2 regions of the Oricola indica genome follow, and region 2 is predicted to be linked to the other one. Evidence: riboswitches for the same ligand, from Rfam matches in the RefSeq annotation. Region 2 holds a riboswitch; the other holds the start of a gene.
What was found. Region 2 has a riboswitch for glycine ahead of ACQK2M_RS03635 (D-amino acid dehydrogenase). Riboswitches for the same ligand answer to the same signal wherever they lie in the genome.
Positions count from the first base shown of each region.

Region 1: linked by a shared signal. The riboswitch ahead of gcvT (glycine cleavage system aminomethyltransferase GcvT) and the one ahead of ACQK2M_RS03635 (D-amino acid dehydrogenase) in region 2 are both predicted to bind glycine.

Region 1 is NZ_OZ245747.1:3,548,702-3,553,556, reverse strand. It holds gene gcvP (aminomethyl-transferring glycine dehydrogenase) at 1-381, opposite strand, end outside; gene gcvH (glycine cleavage system protein GcvH) at 390-758, opposite strand; gene gcvT (glycine cleavage system aminomethyltransferase GcvT) at 763-1,866, opposite strand; glycine riboswitch at 2,022-2,105, opposite strand; gene ACQK2M_RS17845 (porin) at 2,265-3,389, opposite strand; gene ACQK2M_RS17840 (porin) at 4,262-4,855, shown strand, end outside.
Region 2 is NZ_OZ245747.1:689,985-694,839, reverse strand. It holds gene ACQK2M_RS03640 (DUF1223 domain-containing protein) at 200-880, opposite strand; gene ACQK2M_RS03635 (D-amino acid dehydrogenase) at 1,086-2,354, opposite strand; glycine riboswitch at 2,542-2,636, opposite strand; gene ACQK2M_RS03630 (NAD-dependent epimerase/dehydratase family protein) at 2,774-3,994, shown strand; gene ACQK2M_RS03625 (hypothetical protein) at 4,113-4,526, shown strand; gene ACQK2M_RS03620 (NUDIX domain-containing protein) at 4,533-4,855, opposite strand, start outside.

The DNA of each region.
Region 1 (4,855 bases), 2.9 Mb from region 2:
AAGCGTCTGGAAATGAAACAGGAGTTCCAGCCGTCCCTGGCTGATTTCCGGCTGGTAAGGCGTATAGGCCGTGTACCAGGCCGGATTCTCGAACAGGTTGCGCTGGATCACCGGCGGCACGTGGCATCCGTGATAGCCTTGGCCGATGAAGCTCTTCATCACCGTGTTGCGTGCCATCATGGCTTGCAATTCGCCGAGCGCCTGCGCCTCGCTCGCGGGCTCCGGCAGGTCGAGCGGGCGATCGAGCCGGATAGCGGCCGGCACGGTTTCGGAAATCAGCGTCTCAACGGACGGTATGCCGATCTTCGTCAGCATGGCGCGGATATCCGCCTCGGACAGGCCGATATGACGGCGGTCGAATGCGCTTGTCACGGCGTTCATGGCGATCCTCAGTCCAGCGAGTTCTTGTAGGCGTCGGCGTCCATCAGGCCTTCGAGCTGGCTTTCGTCGGCGATGCTCATCGTCCACAGCCAGCCATCGGCCTCCGCAGCCGAATTGATAAGACCGGGCTCGGACGTCAGCGCCTCGTTGACGCTCTTCACCTCGCCATCCACCGGCGCGTAGACATCCGATGCCGCCTTGACCGATTCGACCACCACCAGCGCGTCACCTTTCGAGACACTGGCTCCGGGCGAGGGCAGTTCGACGAAGACGAGGTCGCCGAGTTGCTCCTGGGCATGTTCGGTGATGCCGACGGTCGCCACGCCGTTTTCGACGCGGATCCACTCGTGGTCTTCGGTGTAATAGGTGGTGCTCAAGGGTTCATCCTTTTTGGCTGCGTTTGACGATGAAGGGAAGTTTGGTCACACGCATCGGCACCTGCCGTCCGCGGACATCAGCGGTAACCTCGGAGCCGGGCTGAGCGAGATCTGTGCGCACATATCCCATGGCGACGGGGTGCTCGACGGAAGGGCCGAACCCGCCCGAGGTGACGCGTCCGGCGGGTTTGCCGTCGCTGTCGGTCAGAATTGCTCCGGCGCGCACCGGTTGCCGGCCCTCGGCTTGCAGCCCGACGCGCTTTTCTTCCGGGCCGGAGGCGTGGATTTCCGCCAGCCGTTCGGCGCCGATATAGGAGCCACCCTCGCGCAGGCTTTTCGGAACAGCCCAAGTCAGTCCCGCGCTGATCGGGTCGGTCGATTCGTCGAGATCGTTTCCGTAGAGGCAAAGACCGGCCTCGAGGCGCAGGCTGTCGCGCGCGGCAAGGCCGATCCATTCGACGCGTTCGTCCATGACGAGATTGTCGGCGAAGGCTTCGGCCCGGTCATGGGGCAGGGCGATCTCGAAACCGTCCTCGCCGGTGTAGCCGGAGCGCGTCAGAAACCAGCCGGGCCGCGGCTCCATCCCGCTCATGAAGGACATTCCGGCGATGTCGAAGCCGGAATCGGTCATGACCTGCGCCGCGTCCGGCCCCTGTAGCGCCAGAAAAACCCGGTCGAGTGCTTCGATCGTCGCATTCATGTCCTGGAGCGCATCGCGCATCCAGGCTTCGTCCGCTTCGGCACGCGCCGCATTGGCGACAATCATGAAGCGGTCGTCGGCAAGGCGGGTGACGATCAGGTCGTCGAGGATTCCTGCGTCGGTGTTGAGCAGGAAGGTATATTTGCTCGCCCCGATGGGGTGTGAGCCGGCCTCCACCGGACAGATTTGGGCAATGAACGCTGCGGCGTCGGTGCCGGCCACCTCAAAAAGCCGCATATGGGAGATGTCGAACAATCCGGCATGGGTCCGCGTGTGCAGATGCTCCTTCATCACGCCAAGCGGATAGGAGAGGGGCATGGACCATCCGGCGAACGGGCCGAATTTCGCGCCCGCGCGCTCATGCAGCGTGTGAAGTGGCAGTTGTTTCGGCGAATCGCTCTCGGTCATCGGCACCCTTTCCGTCAGTCAGCACGACCCGGCCATCGGCGATGGCGGGATGTGCCCCTCTGTCGGAAGCCTGAGAGACTCGCATTCCCGGAACTCTGTCGGGAACACTTACACCTTCGGCGCGGGGCATTTGCCCCGACTTTCCAGAGTGCCTTGATCAGTCAGCGGTTCTTTTTGCCTGAGAGATTTCGGGCGATTTCCCCTTCGGCGGCCTTTCGGCGCTCTCCCACTGACGGACCGGGCCGAAACCCGTGAGCTGTTTGGAGACTAGCGCGGGGAAAGGTGCGTGTCACGCCGATTCCGTAGACAGGGCTCCAATCGCGTCGACTGTATGAAGCGCGCAAAAAAAACCCGGCGGTTGCCCGCCGGGTTTTCATCAACTGACTTGCGTCAGACGATTAGAACGAAGCCTGGAAGCGAAGGAAATTGCTCCAGCCCGTGGCGTCGTCAAGTCCGCCCGGAACGGCAGAGCGATTAGCGTCGCGGAAATCCCAGTACTGGACGCTCGCCTTGACCGCGAGGTTGGCTGCCAGAGCGTAATCGAGCGTGACGCCGGCTTTCCACATGCGGTCGTCAGATTCGCTGCCGAACTCGTCGTTGCGCCACTGCCTCCAGGAGAAGCCCGGAGTAACGGTCAACTTGTCGCTGACCTGGGCCGCATAGGACGCCTCGGCGACCCAATGCAGGTGACCATCGTCGCCCGGATCAGGGCTGTCCGACGTCGCGGTGGCGTACATGGACGTTCCCGTACCGGCCACGTTGCCGCCCTGGTTCCAGGTGAAGCGGCCCTGCAGTGCGCCCGGCCCGATATCGGCCGAACCGCGAACGACGACGCCGCCCAATTCCGTGCCGAGATCGTAGTAACCGACCACGGTCGCTGAGATGGCACCCGATGAGAAGCCGAGCATGCCGGTCACACCGAACTTGGCCCCATCTTCACTGTCCCACACATTGCCGAGATCCGCGCTCTGGTCGATCGACGCACCGAAGCTGATCGCACCGGCAGTGCCGGAATACTGGATCGAGTTGAACTTGTTGGTCAGGCCGTTGGAGTCGGTTTCGCCGTTGATGCCGTTGTCCAAGAAGCCACCGAAGTAACCCATGGTCAGGCCAGCGAACGAGAGCTTCACGACGTCGAGGTCAACATCGCTGCCACCGGGAGTTTCGAACTCGACATAGGTTTCGATCGGGCCGATCTCGCTGTCGGTCCAGGACGAGATGTTGAACTGGCCGGTCGAAGCGAAGCCGATCTTGCCGGCATCTTCCGCGGTCGTGCCCCATCCGTCCAGAGCGCCATTATCAAAAGAGTCCGACGTATGGTTAATCTGGAAACGGGCCCAGCCTGCGATCTTCAGGCAGGTTTCGGAACCCGGAATGTAGAAGTAGCCGGCACCGGCCGCGTCGCAGACGCGGACGTATTCGACCATCTCCGGTTCCGGAATGATCACGGCGTCGGCAGCGCGAGCGCCGGAGACAGCGACGAGGGCCGCTGCGGAGCCGAGAAGTAGGCTCTTGATTTTCATTGTCTGACCTCCAGTCAAAGTTTCGACGGATCAAAGGTGCCAATGCTCTATCAGACGGGTTGCCCCCAAACCGGCATTAACAACTTCACCCCATGGTTGAAAGATCGACGAACTTCGCCCATCCCGGAGCGTAATACACTCTCCTCAGGATTGCGGGGCAAGCTGTTTCGGTCTGCAAATTTTGGATTTTCGAAGGTTTGAGATGCGCTGTTGCCCGAAAGACACAGAATTGGCCGATTGCGAGGTCTTGTAATGAGATCTTGCCATTCCGATGGACGGTTCGCGCCTTTGAGGGCGCTGGCTTCCACGCCGGTAGATCTTTGCAAGTTTGCCGAATCGGCCCGAATCCGGGACTCGGTCCGGAGGGAATGCGCTCTTTGAATCTAGATTGAGGCTCCTGCGCCAACTGGTGGCGACAATCCGCTCGGCATTCTGTTAATGCCTCTCGATGTCGATTGTGCCCGATCTGATTTCTTCATTATCAAAGGGCGAACGAAAGAGAGGCGTCATCTGCGGCATTAATAAAGAGGCATCTTTGATCGCCTCGTCGCTCGACTGCCGTTTCGAATCGAATCGTTTTCGAACTTTTTCGTCTGACAAATTATCTGTTTGTTAGGGTTTGTCGGGATTCCGGCGCTTTTGCGCGGATGCGCCTGCGAAAGCCGTGTCATTTCTGCAACATCACCCTAGGGAAGATGTGCCGGCCCGCATTTTCAAGGCCTTGGGCTGTTGCGCCGGATTCTGCTTTCGGTATTTATCGTTGCGAGAGTTGGACATGAAAGTGTGCTTCTTTCGAACCAGGGGATGGGACAGGTCGCTGTCCTTCAGCTAAATACCCAGACCCGTTTTTAACTTTGACTGGAGGTCAGACAATGAAAATCAAGAGCCTTCTCCTCGGCTCCGCAGCGGCTCTCGTCGCTGTCTCCGGCGCTCGCGCTGCCGACGCTGTGATCATCCCGGAACCGGAAATGGTCGAATACGTTCGCGTCTGCGACGCGGCCGGTGCCGGTTACTTCTACATTCCGGGTTCCGAAACCTGCCTGAAGATTTCGGGCTGGGCACGTTTCCAGATCAGCCATTGGTCTGATGACGGCGGCATGGACGGTGCTGACTCCGATTGGGGTATCACGGACGAAGATGCAGCCAAGATGGGCTTCTCATCGACTGGCCAGTTCGCTCTTTCGTCCTGGACCGACAGCGAAATCGGCCCGATCGAAACCTACCTCGAGTTCGAAACTCCTGGTGGCAGCGATGTTGACCTCGACGTCGTCAAGCTGTCGTTCGCCGGCCTGACCATGGGTTACTTCGGTGGCTTCCTGGACAACGGCATCAACGGTGAAACCGACTCCAACGGTCTGACCAACAAGTTCCATTCGATCCAGTATTCCGGCACTGCCGGTGCCATCAGCTTCGGTGCGTCGATCGATGCTTACGATGGTCTCGTCTGGGATAGCGAAGATGGCGCC
Region 2 (4,855 bases):
TGCCGATTGTGTTCCGCGACAAGTTTCGGGGAGCGCAACTAGCAAGGTAGGTGGCAGCCGGTTCACGGCGCTAGGCTTTGTCACCGAAGGACCGGTTCGGTTGAGGTATTGGAAACCTCTAGCCCCCCAGCCCCCCGATGCCACACCGCACCGGTCCGTACCTTGCTTTCGCGATCTGCCGATAATCGCTCAAAAAGCGTCAGGATGATTGGCGGGGAAGGATGGCTGCGCCTATGATCGCACCGGGACGGCCGCCTTTCGTGGTTTTCTGGAGCAGGACGGCGCAGCCATCGGCATTCTTGGCGGCAAGTTCCGACCGCGGAATATCCACCGTCATTGCCTCGCCCTCCCACATTCCGATGGTCTGGTAATCGGTGACGGCATTGACGTAGGAAATCGTCTTGCCGGCATTCTCGCCGCGGTCGATCGCGACATCCGCCTGCCGGACGAAATAGACCAGAACGAGATGGATCTTGTCGCCGCCGGTCGGCGCGCCCTCGGCGCTCACCCGCATGCGGTCGCCCATATCCTCGAATCTCAGTCCGACGGTCAGGCCGAGCCCGCGGTCCTTGTCGCGGGCCATCATCTCGGAAATTTCCCGGTAATGCCCGCCATTGGTATGCGACCGGCCATTGATGACCGCCTGCGGCGTGTAGACGCCGCGACGGTTCAGCCCTTCGGCATATTCGTATTGTCGTCGTGTATTGGCGTCCGAACCCAGCGTGTCCTGCCAGCCGAGATAGTCCCAATAGTCGACATGGTAGCCCAGGGCGACCACATCGTCGCGCGCCGCGAACTTGGCGAGCGCCAAATCGGCGGGCGGACAGGAATTGCAGCCCTGGCTGGTGAAGAGCTCGACAACCCCGAGCGGCTTCTGCACACTTTCATCCGCCTGCGGCGCGGCCGCCGGAGACAGTGCCAGAAGACTTGCGGCAATTGCCGTTATCGCGAAAGACCGTTTCACCGAATGCCACCCATTCCCTTCATGACCCCGAGAATAGGCACTCACCGGTTCAACAGAAAGTCACGTTAGGGTGACAAACGCCCGCCGAACCGTGTCCGGCGGGCTGAAATGCGGCTTTGCGCTATTCCGCGGCGACCAGAACCGGACGGAAGAACGGCGCGCGGCCTTCACTCGGAAGGTCGTTTCCGATAACGTCCGCCACCGCCTCGGCGGTCGCGGCCGACAAGGTCCACCCGAGATGGCCGTGACCGGTGTTGTAGAAGACGCGCGGCGCACGCCCACGTCCGAAACGCGGCATCATGTTCGGCATCATCGGCCGCAAGCCGGCCCACGGCACGACATTTTCCGTGCTCACGCCGGGAAACATCGTTTCGCACCACTGCGTCAGCGGGCGAATCCGGTCAGCGCGAATGTCGCGGTTCTCGCCCGTGAATTCGGCGGTTCCGGCGATGCGAAGACGGTTGGCGCCGAGCCGGCTGGTGACGATCTTGGCGTCGTCGTCGAGCAGGCTGATCCACGGCGCGGCGGCGCGGCTCTCGGCCCCGTCGAGATTGACGGTGATCGAGTATCCCTTGACCGGATAGATGTTGACGCGGTCGCCCAGTTGCGCGGCGAATGCCCGGCTGGCGATGCCGGCGGCGATCACGATGCCGTCAAAGCGTTCCTCGTGGCGTTCACCGCCCTGTTCGAACCACACGGTCACGCCGTCGGGATCGCGCTGGAGACGCGTCACCGACGCCCCGCCGACGAAGCGCCCGCCTGACCGCCCGACCGCGTCCGAGAGGCCCGTCGCGAATTTGTGGATATCGCCGGTCGAATCGGTCTCGGTGTAGAAGCCGCCATGGAAATCGCCGGTCAGCGCCGGTTCCATCCGCCGCATCTCGTCCGGCGAAACGGGAAGCCTGTCGAGACCCGCCTGGGCGTAGAGCAACGAAACCTTGGCCGCGTGATCGAAACCCTTGCGATCGCGATACACATGCAGGATGCCGCGCTTTTCGCGGTCGAACTCGATGCCGGCCTCCTGCGCCATCCGCTCCATATGGCCACGCGCGGCCAGGGCGAGACGCACCGTTTCCATCGTGTTGCGCTCATAGTGCGGAATGCTGGCGATGAATTCGGCGACCCAGGACAGCTTGTGCCAGCCGGGCTTCGGGTCGAACAGAAGCGGCGCATCCTTGCGCATCATCCACTTCAGACCCTTGAGCACCGTCGACCAGTGGGTCCACACTTCGGCGTTGGACGCCGATAGCTGGCCGCCATTGGCGAAGCTTGTTTCCATCGCCGCGTAACGCTGGCGGTCGAACAGGGTAACGTCGTAGCCGCGGCGGATCAGCGACCATGCGGAAGTCGTTCCGGCAATGCCGGCACCAATGACTGCTATTCGGGTCATGTCGGTTCCTCTCAGATGACCATGGCGAACCGGCGCTTCGCGCGCTTTTTCGGCTCGCACCCCATCTGTCAGGAACCTGAGAGCTTTGCCCAGGGCTCCGCCATATTTGGCTGGATGCCGCTGGCCGGACCGTCCGGCTCGGGCTTTCTCCTTCGGTGGGCGGCAAGCCGCCACTCTCCAGATTGTTGCCGATCGCACGGTCCTTCTGCCTGAGAGTTTCCGGGGCGGTTGCTCCTTCGGCGCCGGCTCCTGTGTGGACCCGGTCTCTCCCGTGCGATACTTGGTCGCCGCATATCGCAAAACCCGCGCCTTCGCAACGAAATCCTGTTAAAGGCGGAGAAATGTGACAGCCGCTTTTCATTTCTGTCACAAAACGCTTTTATCAGGCATCAACGACGTCAGGAATCAGGAATATACCCATGAAAATCGCAGTTCTCGGCGGCGACGGCTTCGTCGGCTGGCCGACCGCGCTCCATCTCAGCGACCAGGGCCATGAAGTCCATATCGTCGATAACCTGTCGCGTCGCTGGATCGATACCGAACTGGGCGTTCAGTCCCTGACGCCGATGGACTCCATCCAGGAGCGCACGCGCATCTGGCATGAAGAAACCGGCCGCAAGATCCATTTCCACCTGATCGACCTCGCCCGCGACTACGAGGTGTTCAAACAGTGGCTCGTCGAACACACGCCGGACGCGATCATCCATTTCGCCGAGCAGCGCGCCGCGCCCTATTCGATGAAATCCGACCGCCACAAGAACTACACGGTCAACAACAACGTCAACGCGACCCACAACGTGCTGAACGCGCTGGTCGAGACGGGCGTTGACGCGCATCTCGTCCATCTCGGCACGATGGGCGTCTATGGCTACTCGACCATCGGGGCCGCGATTCCGGAAGGCTACCTGCCGGTCGGCATCGAGACGCTGGAAGGCGACACGGTCTCCCAGGAGATCCTCTACCCGTCCAATCCGGGTTCGATCTACCACATGACCAAGTGCCTCGATCAGTTGCTGTTCCAGTTCTACGCCAAGAATGACGGGCTGCGCATCACCGACCTGCACCAGGGCATCGTCTGGGGCACCCATACCGAGCAGACCCGCAAACACCCGCAGCTCATCAACCGCTTCGACTATGACGGCGACTACGGCACGGTGCTCAACCGCTTCCTCATCCAGGCCGCCATCGACTATCCGCTGACGGTGCACGGGACCGGCGGCCAGACCCGCGCCTTCATCCACATCCAGGATTCGGTGCGTTGCATCGAGATCGCGCTGAACAATCCGCCGAAGGCCGGCGAAAAGGTGGAGATCTTCAACCAGATGACAGAGACCCACCGGGTCCGCGACCTGGCCGAGATGATCTCCAAGATGACCGGTGCGAAAGTCGCCTACCTGCCCAACCCGCGCAAGGAGGCCGCCGAGAACGACCTGATCGTGAAGAACGACAAGTTCCTCGGCCTCGGCCTCGACCCGATCACGCTGGAGGAAGGGCTGCTCGACGAGGTTGTCGACGTCGCCAAAAAATTCGCCTACCGCGTCGACCGCAGCCGCGTACCCGCCGTGTCCGCATGGACCAAGGACATCGCCAAGACGGTCGAGAAGGATCCCGAAGGCAAGCGCCTCAAGTCGGTTTCCTGATTGCAGCCGGGTTCCTCGCGATATCCCTGATATGCGGACCTCCGGGCCATAGGCCCGGAGGTCTTTTTCGTGTTAGCCTTCCGTAGCGTGACCAGTCGCGCACCGGGAGGGGACAGACATGAAAACGGTTTCAATCGCGCTCTTCGCGCTGGCGACGCTCGGAACTTTCGCCTTCGCGCTGAAGCTCCTGTTGGCGAAAACCTATTTTCCCTATCATCAGCAGGTTACCGGCAAGGCCTGGCAGGATCTCGACCCGGGCGTGCGCACTGTCATCGGTGCTTTCATGCGCCTGTTCGGCGGCGCGCTGATGGCGGCAGCCGGCACGACCGCATGGATGCTCTGGCTCTATGCCACGGGTGTCGCCGTTCCGGCCCCGCTCGTCGCGCTCCCGGGCCTCGTGATCGGGCTTGTAACACTCGGCGTGACGACCACGCTGTTCGCCAGTGGCGGCACGAAGGCGCCGCGCGGTCAGGTTGCGATTCTGGTCGGGATCACGATTGTTGCAGTCATCGCCGGATTGCTGGCGAACTGACCCGGATCAGAACACCTCAGGACGGCGCAACCGCAACGCCTGCAGCAGGAAAACGGTCTTCATGTCGCAGATTTCACCGCTGGCCGCCTGCCGGACGGCCTCGGCAGCCGAAATCTCGACGACCTCGATTTCCTCATGCTCGTCTTCCGCGCCGCCGCCCGCGCCCACCCTGTCTGCCGAGCCATAGGCCGCAAGATAGAGATGCATCTTCTCCGTCGCGCAGCCTGGCATCGTCCACAGTGCGCCCGCCGGCTCGAGATCGGAGAGCCGGAGCCCCGTTTCCTCCATCGCCTCGCGCCGCGCGGCATCGGCGGGGTCCTCGCCATCGG